2 linked regions of the Cupriavidus metallidurans CH34 genome follow. The protein of the gene in region 2 interacts with the protein of the main gene of each other region in a pairwise test. Links are inferred from orthologs where the notes say so. Each region holds a gene or a part of one and is shown on either strand. Other genes may lie near its edges.

What was found. Proteins that work in one complex are often made in the same cells at the same time.
Region 1: the proteins of RMET_RS06625 (region 2) and RMET_RS05395 interact in binary tests that used the Escherichia coli proteins (3 or more experiments, as listed by UniProt). The link is inferred for Cupriavidus metallidurans CH34 from one-to-one orthologs.

Annotation. Positions count from the first base shown.
Region 1 is NC_007973.1:1,161,861-1,166,946, reverse strand. Bases 1-2,926 are described here. They hold RMET_RS05395 (FKBP-type peptidyl-prolyl cis-trans isomerase), read right to left. Parts: upstream 1,768-2,926; coding sequence 1,234-1,767; downstream 1-1,233. Other genes in these bases: RMET_RS05390 (cupin domain-containing protein), read left to right, coding at 1,779-2,926; RMET_RS05400 (hypothetical protein), read left to right, coding at 87-1,139; mutS (DNA mismatch repair protein MutS), read left to right, coding at 1-90. Outside these bases: more of RMET_RS05390, read left to right, coding at 2,927-2,987; RMET_RS34090 (hypothetical protein), read left to right, coding at 3,185-3,421; RMET_RS05380 (MBL fold metallo-hydrolase), read right to left, coding at 3,519-4,307; outer membrane protein assembly factor BamC, read right to left, coding at 4,378-5,086. UniProt on the Escherichia coli protein: Folding helper with both chaperone and peptidyl-prolyl cis-trans isomerase (PPIase) activities. Chaperone activity prevents aggregation of unfolded or partially folded proteins and promotes their correct folding.
Region 2 is NC_007973.1:1,425,908-1,434,138, reverse strand. Bases 3,557-6,333 are described here. They hold RMET_RS06625 (MmoB/DmpM family protein), read left to right. Parts: upstream 3,557-4,676; coding sequence 4,677-4,991; downstream 4,992-6,333. Other genes in these bases: RMET_RS06615 (2Fe-2S iron-sulfur cluster-binding protein), read left to right, coding at 6,132-6,333; RMET_RS06620 (aromatic/alkene monooxygenase hydroxylase subunit beta), read left to right, coding at 5,046-6,032; RMET_RS06630 (Rieske 2Fe-2S domain-containing protein), read left to right, coding at 4,301-4,636; RMET_RS06635 (toluene-4-monooxygenase system B family protein), read left to right, coding at 3,979-4,245; RMET_RS06640 (aromatic/alkene/methane monooxygenase hydroxylase/oxygenase subunit alpha), read left to right, coding at 3,557-3,910. In the rest of the region: RMET_RS06660 (acetaldehyde dehydrogenase (acetylating)), read left to right, coding at 1-294; dmpG (4-hydroxy-2-oxovalerate aldolase), read left to right, coding at 314-1,360; dmpH (2-oxo-3-hexenedioate decarboxylase), read left to right, coding at 1,357-2,145; RMET_RS06645 (2-hydroxymuconate tautomerase), read left to right, coding at 2,157-2,348; more of RMET_RS06640, read left to right, coding at 2,408-3,556; more of RMET_RS06615, read left to right, coding at 6,334-7,154. UniProt on the Escherichia coli protein: Acts as a radical domain for damaged PFL and possibly other radical proteins.

The DNA.
Region 1 (5,086 bases), 260 kb from region 2 along the record:
GATATCGACCCGGACAGCCTCTCGCCGCGAGAAGCGCTCGAGGCGCTGTACCGACTCAAGTCCATCTCGGAGACCGCGCGAACGGTATGACGGCACGCTTCCGGGGTCGAAGCTCGGCGGCCGCTTGCTTGGCGGCCATTGCCTGCGCGTTGCTCGCGGTGCCGGCGCTCGCGCACGCGGCGCGGGCGGGTAGCATTGCGCCGCCGCCAGTGCCGACCGTGCAGATGACCCGGATCGCCCTAATTGCCGACACCCCGCAATGGCCAGCCGCGGAAGCAGACGCGACTGCGCTGTTCGACATGATGAACGCGCAGCAGGTCGCGATGATCGTCCACGCTGGTGGCATCAAGGGCGATACCGAATCCTGTGGTGACACCCTTCTCAATGCGCGGCTGCAGGTGCTCGACGATTCGCCCACACCGCTGCTCTACGTACCTGGCGAAACCGACTGGGCTGAGTGCCAGAAGCCCTCAAACGGGAAGTTCGATGCCGTGGAGCGGCTCAATCGATTGCGGGAGCTGTTCTTCCCGCTCGACACCACGCTTGGGCGACGCACATTGCCAGTGGTGCGTCAGTCGGATCAGGCGCTGTTCCGCAGCTATCGGGAAAACGTGCGGCTCGTCACCGGTGGCGTGATGCTGGTGGGCCTGAACCTGCCCGGCGACAACAACCACTATCGCATCGAGGGCGGGCGCAATGGCGAATTCGAGGATCGGCGCGAAGCCAACCGGCAATGGCTGGCCAGGGCATTCTCAGTTGCCGAGCAGCGCGATCTGCCCGGCATCGTGGTCATCGCGCACGCCGATCCGCTATTCGGGAACGGCTGGGAAAAACGTGGCAAACCAAGCCTGCTGGACGCGTTCGTGCGTCACGGGGCACGCGACGGCTATCTCGAGTTCAAGCGTCAGCTTCGTGATCTGTCCTCGAAGTTCTCTGGCCAGGTGCTGCTGGTCCATGCAAGCGATAACGGCTTCAGCGTCGACAAGCCTTTACGCGACACGTCGGGGAAGATCGTTGCCAACTTCACGCGAGTCGCACTGCCCATCGGCACTCCTTCGCGATGGACGGAGCTGACGATCACGCCTGGCACACGGTCGGTATTCCAGGTTCAGCTACAAGATGGGCCCAAGGGCAATTGATATTCATCAACAAGAGGACAAAATGAAAAAGCCGGCAAATGCCGGCTTTTTCATGTTCGCGATGACCTATCGCGGATCGCTCGTGTTGTGAGACTTAGTGCAGCGTGCGAGGAGCCTCGTCCTCGCCGTCCTCGTCTTCGTCCACCACTTCGATGCCCGAAGCGCCGTGCGCGTGACCGTGCTCGACTTCCTCGCTCGTCGCCTCGCGGACTTCCGATACCTTCAGCCAGAAGCGCAGCGCCATGCCGGCCAGCGGGTGATTGCCGTCAAGCACGACCTTGTCCTCGGCGACGTCCGTCACCGTGTAGATGATCGAATCTTCGTCGTCACCGTCCTCGGGCACGCCCTCGAACTGCATGCCCACTTCGAGCGGCTCCGGGAAACGATCACGCGGCTCCACCTTCACGAGTTCGGCGTCGTAGTCGCCAAACGCCTCTTCCGGTTCCAGCTGCAACTCGGTCTCGAAGCCGGCGTCGTGGCCGTCCAGCGCTTCCTCGATCTTGGGGAACGTGCCATCATATCCGCCGTGCAAATAGACCATGGGCTCATCCGACTCTTCGATCAGATTGCCCTGCGCGTCCGACAGCTTATACACCACGGACACCACCGTATTCTTAGCGATTTTCAATTCTTGACTCCATGAGCGATTCCGCATTATACGCGCAGGCCTTGCCTCCGGAACCTGTCGATCCCGACGCGCCGCTCACCCTGCTCGGCGGCATGACGCCCTCAGCCTTCATGCGTGATATCTGGCACCGCAAGCCGCTGCTGATTCGACAGGCCGTGCCGGAAATCGTGCCCCCAGTGTCGCGCGAGGCGCTTTTCGAGCTTGCCGATCGCGACGACGTGGAATCACGTCTGGTGTCGTTCTTTCGCAACCGCTGGAAGCTCGAACACGGACCGTTCTCCGAGGACAACCTGCCCTCGCGCAAGACCGGCAAGTGGTCGTTGCTGGTCCAGGGCGTCAACCTGCACGATCGCGCGGCAGCCGAGCTAATGAGCCAGTTCCGCTTCGTTCCCGATGCCCGGCTTGACGACGTGATGATCAGCTATGCCACCGACGGCGGCGGCGTGGGACCTCACTTCGACTCCTACGATGTGTTCCTGCTGCAAGTATCGGGCCGGCGCCGCTGGCGCATTTCGTCACAGACGAAGCTCGACCTGATCCCCGACCTGCCCCTCAAGATCCTTTCGGATTTCAGCGCCGAGCAGGAATGGGTACTCGAGCCCGGCGACATGCTCTACCTGCCACCTCAGTACGCACACGACGGCGTAGCCGAAGGCGAATGCATGACGGCCTCGATTGGTTTCCGCGCCCCCGCCTATCGCGAGCTCGCAGGTCATTTTCTGGCCTGGCTTTCGGAGACCGTTGCCGACAACGAAGGCCTCGACGGACGTTACGCCGATGCAGGCGAATCGGCGACCTCGACGCCTGCGCAACTGCCGGCAAATCTGGCACGGGCGGTGGCGGAACGCCTTCAGTCACTCAAATGGAACGCCGGCATGGTGTCGGAATTCCTTGGTACGCATTTGTCCGAGCCGAAACCGTCCGTGCAATTCGACGAAATCGAGGAAATTCCGCTGCGTCAGTTCACGAAGCTGGCGCGCACGCATGGTGTTGTTTTGGCGCCCGCTTCCGTTGCGCTCTATGACCGCACGCACTTCTTCCTGAACGGCGAAGCCTACGAGCCGCCAGCATCGCTGGCCAAGTGGCTGCGACGTCTGGCTGACCGCCGTCAGCTCACCGCGAGCGAGGTCGAGGCATGTGTTGCGCTGCCCGACTTGATGGATACCTTCCACGACTGGGCGATGGAAGGATGGCTCCAGATTGCACCGAAACGCGTGTAATAATGCGTAACAAATCAAACCTGCAAATCTTGACTGTACACAAGCAGGGGAAACGCGGATATAATCGCCCGCTGGCTAGTACTGTGGACCACTGCACTGTCGGCACCCGGGAGAGCCACAAATTCGCAGTTCAAGAGCGATAATTACCGGTAATTATTCATCGCCTGTTTTCGTTATTAAAAGTTAAAGGACGAACAATGAAGAAGTCTCTCCTGATCGCATCCCTGCTGGCTGCTGTTGCTCTGGCCGCTTGCGGTAAGAAAGAAGAAGCTGCTGCTCCCGCCGCTGACACGGCTGCTCCGGCTGCTGCTGCTCCGGCTGAAGCTTCGGCTCCGGCTGCTGCTCCGGCTGCTGACGCTTCGGCTCCGGCTGCTGCTCCGGCTGACGCTTCGGCTCCGGCTGCTGACGCTTCGGCTCCGGCTGCCAAGCAGTAATCGGATTCGTCCGATAAAAAAGCCGACCTTCGGGTCGGCTTTTTTTATTTCTCGGATTTTTCTCACCCCTCATTCGCGGGGAAGATGAATGCCGAGATTATGGGCGCACCGCCTGCCAGCCCAATCCCTCTTCCTGATCCGCGATCAGGATATCCCCCGGCGATGTGCCAAGCACCGAGGCCAGTGCGCCTGCCGCCAGTTCGCACGTATTGTTCTGCTTGCTCAGATGCGCTGCAACCACGCGCGACATCTGCCCATGCATGACCTGAGACAGAATACTCGCGGCAATGTCATTTGCCAGATGCCCAAAATCACCTCCGATGCGCCGTTTGAGCGAATACGGATAGACCGAGTTACGCAGCATCTCCCGATCGTGATTGCATTCGAGCACCAGTGAATGCACACCCGCCAGCCGCGCGGTCACATACGGCGTCTCCATCCCTGCATCGGTCAGTACACCGAGCCGTGCATCGCCATCAGTCAGCACGAACTGCAATGGCTCACGCGCATCATGCGGCACCGTATAGGGATGGATCTGCAAGCCACCGACCGAGAATGAATGATCGGCGCAGCACACGCGCACATCCGCCACATCCGCGCCTCGCATATGTGACGTCGCCAGCCACGTGCCGTGGCTCGTGTGGACCGGTAGCTTGTAGCGCGCCGCAAACGCATAGGCCGAGCCGACATGGTCGCCATGCTCGTGCGTGACCAGCACCGCGTCGAGTTGCTCCGGCGCGACGCCGAGCCGCTCCAGCCGGCGAGCGGTCTCCTTGATGCCGAAACCGCAATCCAGCAGGACGCGCGTCACGCTCGCACCATCGCTCGCCTCGATCAGCAGCGAGTTGCCCTCGCTGCCGCTGCCCAAAAAAGCAAAGCGCATCATGGATGCGCTCGCACGGGTTGGCACTCGACGGCTCGCGCCGTCGGTGCCACTTGACTGCCTGGGACGATCATCAGTGAAGCTGTTCGTCAAGCAGAGTCAGGATTTTCTTGCCGATCTCGGAGTTCTCAGGCTGGCCAGCATCGTTCAGGACGGTCACGGTGGTGCCGGTACCGTTGCCCTTCAGCGCCACGCGATACTTCTTCGCGGTCTTGCCATCATTGGGCTTGGTGAAGAGCTTGCCAAAGAAGCCGCGATCATCGACCGTGGTCTTCGGATCGACATAGCGCACGTAGTACAGGCCCTGAGCGCGATCACGATCTTCCACCGTGAAGTTCACGCGATCCAGCGACAGACCGACCGAGCGCCAGGCGCGATCGAACGGCTCCGGCAACTGCAGCGCGGGCGAGCCATTCACCTGCGACAGGAACGACTTGCTGCTGGATGTCGCGGCTGCCGTGGCCGCGCCGGTAGCGGCAGCGGCACCAACGCCCGCAGCAGCAGCCGACGGCTGGGCCGTACCGATACCGGCCGGCGTCGGGTTCTTGGCCATCTTGTCGGCCTGCTCCTTCTGCACGCCCAGGCGTTGCGCCAGACGCGAGAGGAATTCGGCCTCCAACTCCGGATCAGCCGGACGCGGCGTCCAGACCGTCTGCGACTTGTCCACGCCGGTCAGTTGTTCCTGCGCGCCACGGTGGCTGATGAACACCTCGAGTTGGCCGTTCTGCGAACGCTCGACGCGCGTGCGGAACTTGTCGCGCTCCGACGTCGAATACAGGCCA
Region 2 (8,231 bases):
GACACGATTCATTGCCTGACCGAAACCGAGCCGGATCAGCAAAGGATTGCCGAGTCCATCCACGCCATGATCGAAGAGGTCCAGAAGTACGTGCCCGGTTACCGGCTGGTCAACGGCCCGGTGTTTGACGGCAAGCGTGTGACGGTCTTCATGGAGGTGGCGGGCCTGGGGGACTATCTGCCCACGTACGCCGGCAACCTGGACATCATGACCGCTGCCGCGGCCCGGACCGCCGAGATGTTTGCCGAAGAGATGATTGCCGGCAATCTCACGCTCGAACCGGTTGTCGCTTGAGCCGTCAAGGAGAACAGAGATGAACCTGCAAGGAAAAAAAATCACCGTCCACGACATGACGTTGCGTGACGGCATGCATCCGAAGCGCCATATGATGACGCTGGAGCAAATGAAAAGCATCGCCTGCGGCCTGGACGCAGCCGGGGTCCCCCTGATTGAAGTCACGCACGGCGATGGCCTGGGCGGCTCGTCGGTCAACTATGGCTTTCCGGCCCACAGCGATGAAGAATATCTGGGGGCCGTGATCCCGCTCATGAAGCAGGCCAAGGTCTCGGCTTTACTGTTGCCGGGCATCGGCACAGTCGACCATCTGAAGATGGCCAAGGAGCTTGGCGTGCACACCATCCGGGTGGCTACGCACTGCACCGAGGCTGACGTGTCGGAGCAGCACATTGCCCTGGCGCGCAAGCTTGAGATGGACACGGTGGGCTTCCTGATGATGGCGCATATGAACAGTCCTGAAGGGCTGGTCGGGCAGGCAAAGCTGATGGAGTCGTACGGCGCCAACTGTGTTTACATTACCGATTCGGCTGGCTACATGCTGCCCGATGATGTCAGGGCCCGCCTTGGCGCGGTGCGTGAGGCGCTCAAGCCGGAGACGGAACTGGGCTTTCACGGCCACCACAACCTGGCGATGGGGATCGCCAACTCCATTGCGGCCGTTGAGTGTGGCGCCACCCGCATCGACGCCGCCTCGGCTGGTCTCGGTGCGGGTGCGGGCAACACGCCGATGGAGGTCCTGGTCGCCGTATGCGACCGAATGGGGATTCAGACCGGAGTGGATGTGTGGGCCATTCAGGACGTGGCCGAAGACCTGGTTGTGCCGATCATGGACTTCCCCATCCGGATCGACCGCGACTCGCTCACCCTGGGTTACGCCGGGGTCTACGGGTCGTTCCTGCTGTTTGCCAAGCGCGCCGAGCGAAAGTATGGCGTACCGGCGCGCGAGATCTTGGTCGAGCTTGGGCGCCGGGGCATGGTCGGTGGCCAGGAAGATATGATTGAAGACACGGCCATCACGCTGGCCAAAGCGCGTGCGTCAAAGGCGCAGAAGGTGGCGGCATGAAACTGGATCGCACCACCATTGCGCGCCTTGCAGAGCACCTCGAGAACTGCGAGCTCCACGCGCAAGACACGCTCAAGATCACCGATGAGCATCCCGAGATGGATTGGGATGACGCTTACGCGATCCAGGACGAGATTCGCCGCCGCAAGCTGGCCCGCGGCGGGAAGATCGTTGGGCTCAAAGCGGGGCTGACCTCGCACGCCAAAATGAAGCAGATGGGGGTTGAGAGCCCTGTCTTCGGCTTCATGGCCGACTATTACGCGATCCCCGATGGCGGCACGTGCAAGACCGAGGCGCTGATCCATCCCAAAGTCGAGCCGGAAATCGCCTTTGTTACTAAAGCGCCGTTGAAAGGCCCGGGCTGTCATATCGGAGCGGTGCTGGCGGCGACTGACTTCGTGATGCCGGGCATCGAAGTCATTGACTCGCGCTACCGCGATTTCAAGTTCGATCTCAAAAGTGTGGTAGCGGACAACACGTCGGCCGCACGCTTTGTTGTGGGTGGGCGCGCACTGCCAGTGTCTGAGGTGGATCTGCGCATCGTCGGCATCGTGCTGGAGAAAAACGGTGAGCCGGTTGCGTTCGGGGCGGGCGCCGCGGTGCTGGGCCACCCGGCCGCGGCGATTGCGATGCTGGCCAATCATCTGGGCGCGCGTGGCGAGGAGATTCCGGCGGGCAGTTTGATTCTGTCAGGGGGGATCACGGAGGCCATTGCCGTGCGAGCGGGGGATGCCATCGCCCTGCGGGTGCAGGGGATGGGCAGCACCGGTTTGCGCTTCGTTTAAAGGAGATAGCCATGCCGATTGCGCAGCTGTACATCATCGAAGGCCGCGATGCGGAAAAGAAGGAGCGGCTGATCGCCGAGGTCACCGAGGCGATCCATCGCGCGATTGATGCGCCGGTGGAGTCCATCCGCGTGCTCATTACCGAAATGCCGAAAGAACACTTTGGAATCGCGGGTCAAAGCGCCAGGAAACGAGGGCGTTAGGACGTTGTGTGTTTGGTGTGTTGAGGGCCAGTTGGCCTTAGAAATTATGGAGACTGAAAATGGCTTTGTTAAATCGGATGGACTGGTACGACCTTGCCAGGACGACTAACTGGTCGCCGAAGTACGTCACGGAGAGCGAGCTTTTTCCGCCCGAGCTCAGTGGAGATCACGGCATTCCCATGGAAAAGTGGGAGACCTACGACGAACCATACAAGCAGACTTACCCGGAATATGTCAAAGTCCAACGCGAGAAGGACGCTGGCGCGTACTCCGTGAAGGCTGCGCTCGAGCGCAGCCAGATCTATGAAAGATCTGATCCGGGTTGGCTTACGGTGATGAAGCAGCATTATGGTGCCATTGCCCTCGCCGAATATTCCGCCTCGAGCGCCGAAGCACGTATGATGCGCTTCTCCAAGGCACCGGGCATGCGCAATATGGCGACCCTGGGAAGTATGGACGAAATTCGTCACGGTCAGATCCAGCTCTACTTTCCTCATGAGCACGTCTCGAAAGACCGTCAGTTCGACTGGGCTGCCAAGGCCTTCCATACCAACGAATGGGCAGCGATTGCCGCACGTCATTTCTTCGATGACATCATGATGACGCGCGACGCGATCAGCGTCGCCATCATGCTGACCTTCAGCTTTGAAACCGGCTTCACCAACATGCAGTTTCTTGGGCTGGCGGCAGACGCTACGGAGGCCGGGGATCACACATTCTCCAGTCTGATCTCGAGTGTGCAGACCGACGAGTCGCGCCATGCACAGATCGGCAGTCCAACGCTCCAGATTCTGATCGAGAACGGCAAGAAAGCCGAGGCCCAGAAAAAGGTTGACATCGCTTTTTGGCGCGCGTGGAGGCTGTTTTCGGTGCTGACTGGGCCGGTGATGGACTACTACACCCCGCTCGAGCATCGCAAGCAGTCGTTCAAGGAGTTTATGCAGGAATGGATTGTTGCGCAGTTTGAACGCGCACTGAACGATCTGGGGCTCGACAAGCCTTGGTATTGGGACACGTTCCTGCAGCAGCTCGATCAGCAGCATCATGGCATGCATTTGGGCGTCTGGTATTGGCGTCCTACCGTCTGGTGGAACCCGGCAGCCGGCGTCACGCCCGCAGAACGGGATTGGCTGGAAGAAAAATACCCTGGCTGGAACGACACCTGGGGCCAGTGCTGGGATGTGATCATCGACAATCTGGTCGACGGGAACATCGCGCAAACGTACCCGGAGACGTTGCCGATCGTGTGCAACATGTGCAACCTGCCGATCAATTACACGCCGGGCAACGGGTGGGCCGTGCAGGATTATCCGCTCGAATACAACGGCAGGCTGTATCACTTCGGCTCGGAGCCGGATCGGTGGTGCTTTGAGCAGGAGCCGGAGCGTTATGCAGGCCATATGACTTTGGTGGACCGTTTCCTGGCTGGCTTGGTGCAGCCGATGGATCTGGGGGGCGCATTGGCTTACATGGGTCTGGCACCCGGCGAAATCGGTGATGACGCCCACGGCTACTCATGGGTGGACATTTACAAGAAGATGCGCATGAAGAAGGCAAGTTGAGCACTGCTGCCTGAAGAGCCGGTGGTATGACCACCGGCGCAACCACCAACCAAACAGAGGACTCCAAAATGGCTTTGTTTCCCTTGAGCTCCAATTTCGAAGGCGACTTCGTGCTTCAGCTGGTGGCGGTCGATACCGAGAACACCATGGACGAAGTGGCGGCCGCTGCTGCGCATCACTCCGTTGGACGGCGTGTGAAAGCGCGTCCCGGGCATATCCTGCGGGTGCGCCAGCAAGGTAGCAAGGAATGTTTGCCCCGAACGATGAAAGTGGCCGATTCGGGCCTCAAGCCGACCGAGTGTGTTGAGGTCATCTGGGAACCCGCCCAGCAATAACCAGGCATTCGGCAGTTGATGTGCTGGGGTCCCTTCATCAATAGAAAGGAAGTTCATGACATTTAAGAAAGTGTGCTCTCTGGACGATCTTTGGGAGGGCGAAATGGAGTCGTTCGAGGTCGATGGGCAGGAAATTCTGATGGTTTGGCCGCAGGGCGGCGACTTGAAGGCGTTCCAAGGTATTTGCCCACACCAGGACATTCCACTCATTGAAGGCAAATTCGACGGCAAGACGGTGATCTGCAGGGCGCATCTTTGGCAGTTCGATGCCTGCTCTGGAAAAGGTATCAACCCGTCGGACTGTGCGCTGGCCGAGTACCCAATCAAGATCGAAGGCGATGCGGTATTTGTGGAAACCGAGGGTGTGAAGCCGCTGTTCGCACATACGTGAGCAGCATTCGGTCCGCCAATTCGAAAGCAAGGAGAAAGCTGTGACTAAAAACGATATTGCATCGGCCCACTTTAACAACAGGGTGGGTCCGGTCATGCGTGCTGGCGAGCTCGCTGAGGCAGTAGTTGAGGCAGCGCGAGAGGACAACCCTGGCAAGGAAATTCGCGTGGACGACAAGCGCGCCTATTTGCGCATCGACACCGACGGGGAGTTAATCCTGCGCCGCGAAACGATTGAGCGGGCGCTGGGCCGGCCGTTCAAAATGCCTGACCTCGAGGTTGAATTGAGTTCGTTTGCCGGGCGTATTGAAACTATGCCCGATCAGGTCCGCTTCTACTTTGAGAAGCAAGTCTGAGTAGCGGTACCGGACAACATCCGCCCCACCAAGTAAAGATTCGAGGAGACAAGCATGTCTGAAGTTCAAGTTCTCAAGCCGCTCAAGACCTGGAGTCATCTCGCGACGCGGCGCCGCAAACCGAGCGAATACGAGATTGTTTCCACCAATTTGCACTACAACAAGAGGGATCCGAATGCTCCCTACGAGCTCGATCCGGATATGTGGATGAGCCGCTGGTTCAAGCAGCACACCCTCAATAGTCCGCTCAAGCACGACGATTGGAACGCGTTCCGCGATCCGGACGAAGTCATCTATCGCACGTACAACCTGATGCAGGACGGCCAGGAGACGTATGTCTTCGGGTTGTTCGACCAGTTCAATTCCCGTGAACATGATAAGTCGCTGGATCCCCGCTGGGCTGGTAAGCTGGCCCGGCTATATACCCCGGCCCGCTACCTGTTCCACACGCTGCAAATGGCCTCCGCTTACGTCGGCCAGATGGCTCCAGCGAGCACTATCACCAACTGCAACTATTTTCAGATGGCCGATTCTTTCCGCTGGTTGAGCCATACGGCCTATCGTACGAAAGAGTTGTCGCTAGCATTCCAGGACAAGGGCTTTGGTAGCGACGAACGTAAATATTGGGAAGATGACGTCGCCTGGCAAGGCTTCCGTGAGCTTATGGAAAAGGTTCTCGTAACATGGGACTGGGCCGAAGCGTTTGTGGCGCTCAACCTGGTCGCCAAGCCTGCGGTGGAGGAATCGGTGCTGCGCAAGCTGGGCGAGTCCGGACGCCATAACGGAGATACTTTGCTAGGCCTGTTGACGGACGCCCAACTCATCGACGCGGCACGTCACAGGCGTTGGGCCACGGCGTTGGTCAAGATGGCGCTCGAAAAGCCAGGTAACGCCGAAGTTATCAAGAATTGGATTGCCAATTGGGAATCGCTCGGCGATGCGGCTATCGATGCCTATTGCAGCACGCTTGCCGATGTACCAGACGCCTCGGAGTCGGCCAAGTCGGCGACTCGAGAGTTTCGTCGATCCCTGGGTCTGTAAGGAAAGACTTCCAGCCGATGCTGTCTCAGGGGACCATCAAGAGCGCCTGGATCACGCGCTCTTGGTGATCTTGACAGCGTAATCACAGGGATTTCATGTATGTCTGAACATCAAATACTCATAGAGGGAGAGAAAAATGCCTTTGTCCAGGCGGGGGAAGACACTGTCCTGCGGGCAGCTTTGCGCGCCGGAATAGGATTTCCCTATGAGTGCAACTCGGGCGGGTGTGGCAGCTGCAAGTTTGATCTTCTGGACGGAGAGGCCGAGAATCTTTGGCCAGACGCGCCAGGGCTGACCGAACGCGATCGCCGTAAAGGTCGTCTGTTAGCGTGCCAATGCAGAGCCAAGGGGAACATACAGATAAAGGTGCGCGTCGAGGCGGACCATCAAGCTCAAGTGAGGCCGAAGCGACTGCTGGCCAAGTTTGTGGAATCGCATGAAGTCACCCACGACATTCGCGAATTTCGCTTTGTGACGGATGGCCCGGCCACCTTCTTGGCGGGACAGTATGCGATGCTTTCGGTCCCTGGTGTGACCGCGCCGCGAGCCTACTCCATGTCTAACACCGGCAATGATCGAGGCGAGTGGCATTTCCAGATCCGGCGCGTGCCGCAAGGTAAAGCGACAGAGCAGTTGTTCCATCACCTTCGTGCGGGCGATCAACTGGAGATCGATGGACCTTACGGCCTTGCTTTCTTGAGAACGGAGGCCCCACGCGACATTGTTTGCGTAGCGGGCGGGTCGGGTCTTGCACCGATGGTGTCAATTGCACGTGGCGCGTCGCAGTCCGGCATGCTGGAAACACGCCATCTCCATTTTTTCTATGGTGGGAGAACGCCGTCAGACATTTGCGGAGAATCGTTCCTGCGCATGTTACGTGGCTACGACGAACGCATTCATTTTTACCCCGTCGTGTCTTTGCCGGGTGAGGCCTCCGGATTTCAGTGGAGCGGTGAAACGGGATTTGTTCATGACGTGGTTCGGCGTGTGTTCGGGGATACGCTGTCAAATTTTGAGTTTTATTTCGCCGGTCCTCCACCTATGACTCAGGCTCTTCAGGAGATGTTGATGATCGGCTACTGTGTTCCTTTCGAACAGCTTCATTTCGATCGTTTCTTTTAATGAAGCGTCCACACGACTTGCGAATTAATGTCAATGCAAGTCTATTAATCAGAGGAGAGTAATCGATGAAACTGTACTACAGTCCTGGCGCTTGTTCGCTTTCACCGCACATCGTATTGCGTGAAATGGGCTTGACATTCGAGCTCGAAAAAGTGGATCTGCAAAGCAAAAAAGACCGAGAGCGGTTCTGACTTTCGCAGCGTCAACCCCAATGGTTATGTGCCGCTGCTGGTTCTCGACGATGGGCAGGTGCTCACGGAAGGTCCGGCGATCGTACAGTACTTGGCCGATCGGGCTCCCGAAGCGCGGCTTGCGCCTGAAGCCGGGACGATGGAGCGCTATCGTTTGGTGGAATGGCTAAACTTTATTTCGACCGAGCTTCACAAGGCTTTTGCACCGCTTTTCAATCCTAAAACGCCGGAAGAATGGAAAGCCATCGTAAATGATTTGATCGCGGCGCGTCTGGCTTATGTTGAAAAAAAGCTCGGTGGTCAGGTCTATCTGATGGGAGATAACTTCACGGTTGCTGATGCTTATCTGTTCACCGTGCTGTCTTGGGGCAAGTGGGTCGGCGTAGATATCGGACGCTGGCCGACTTTGCAGAGCTATACGAATCGAATTTCTTCTCGCCCGACCGTGCAGGCCGCGCTCAAAGCCGAGGGTCTGATCTAACGAAGACCGGTTCTTGTTGCCCCAACTTTTTCGGAGTTTTGGGGTTCAAGATTTTCCTTTAGAGGCCAGTTCAAAAAGGCTGCTCCGTACGCCTGAAGATGTTCCAGCAGACGAGGGCGCAGCCGAATTTCAAGAATGCTTCGTGAATGTCAGCTCGACGATCGAAGCGTATGCGAAGACGACGGAAGTTGTGGAGCCACGAGTGAGTCCGTTCAACGACCCAACGGAATTTGCCCAGACCACTGCCATGTTCAGTGCGGCGCCGTGCGATCACCGGTTTGATGCCGCGTTCGCGCAATCGTTGACGATGCGGATCGGAATCGTAACCACGATCGGCATAGATGACCTTGGGTCTCTGAAGTGGTCGGCCGCGCGCGCCACGGATCGGGGGAATCGCGTCGACGA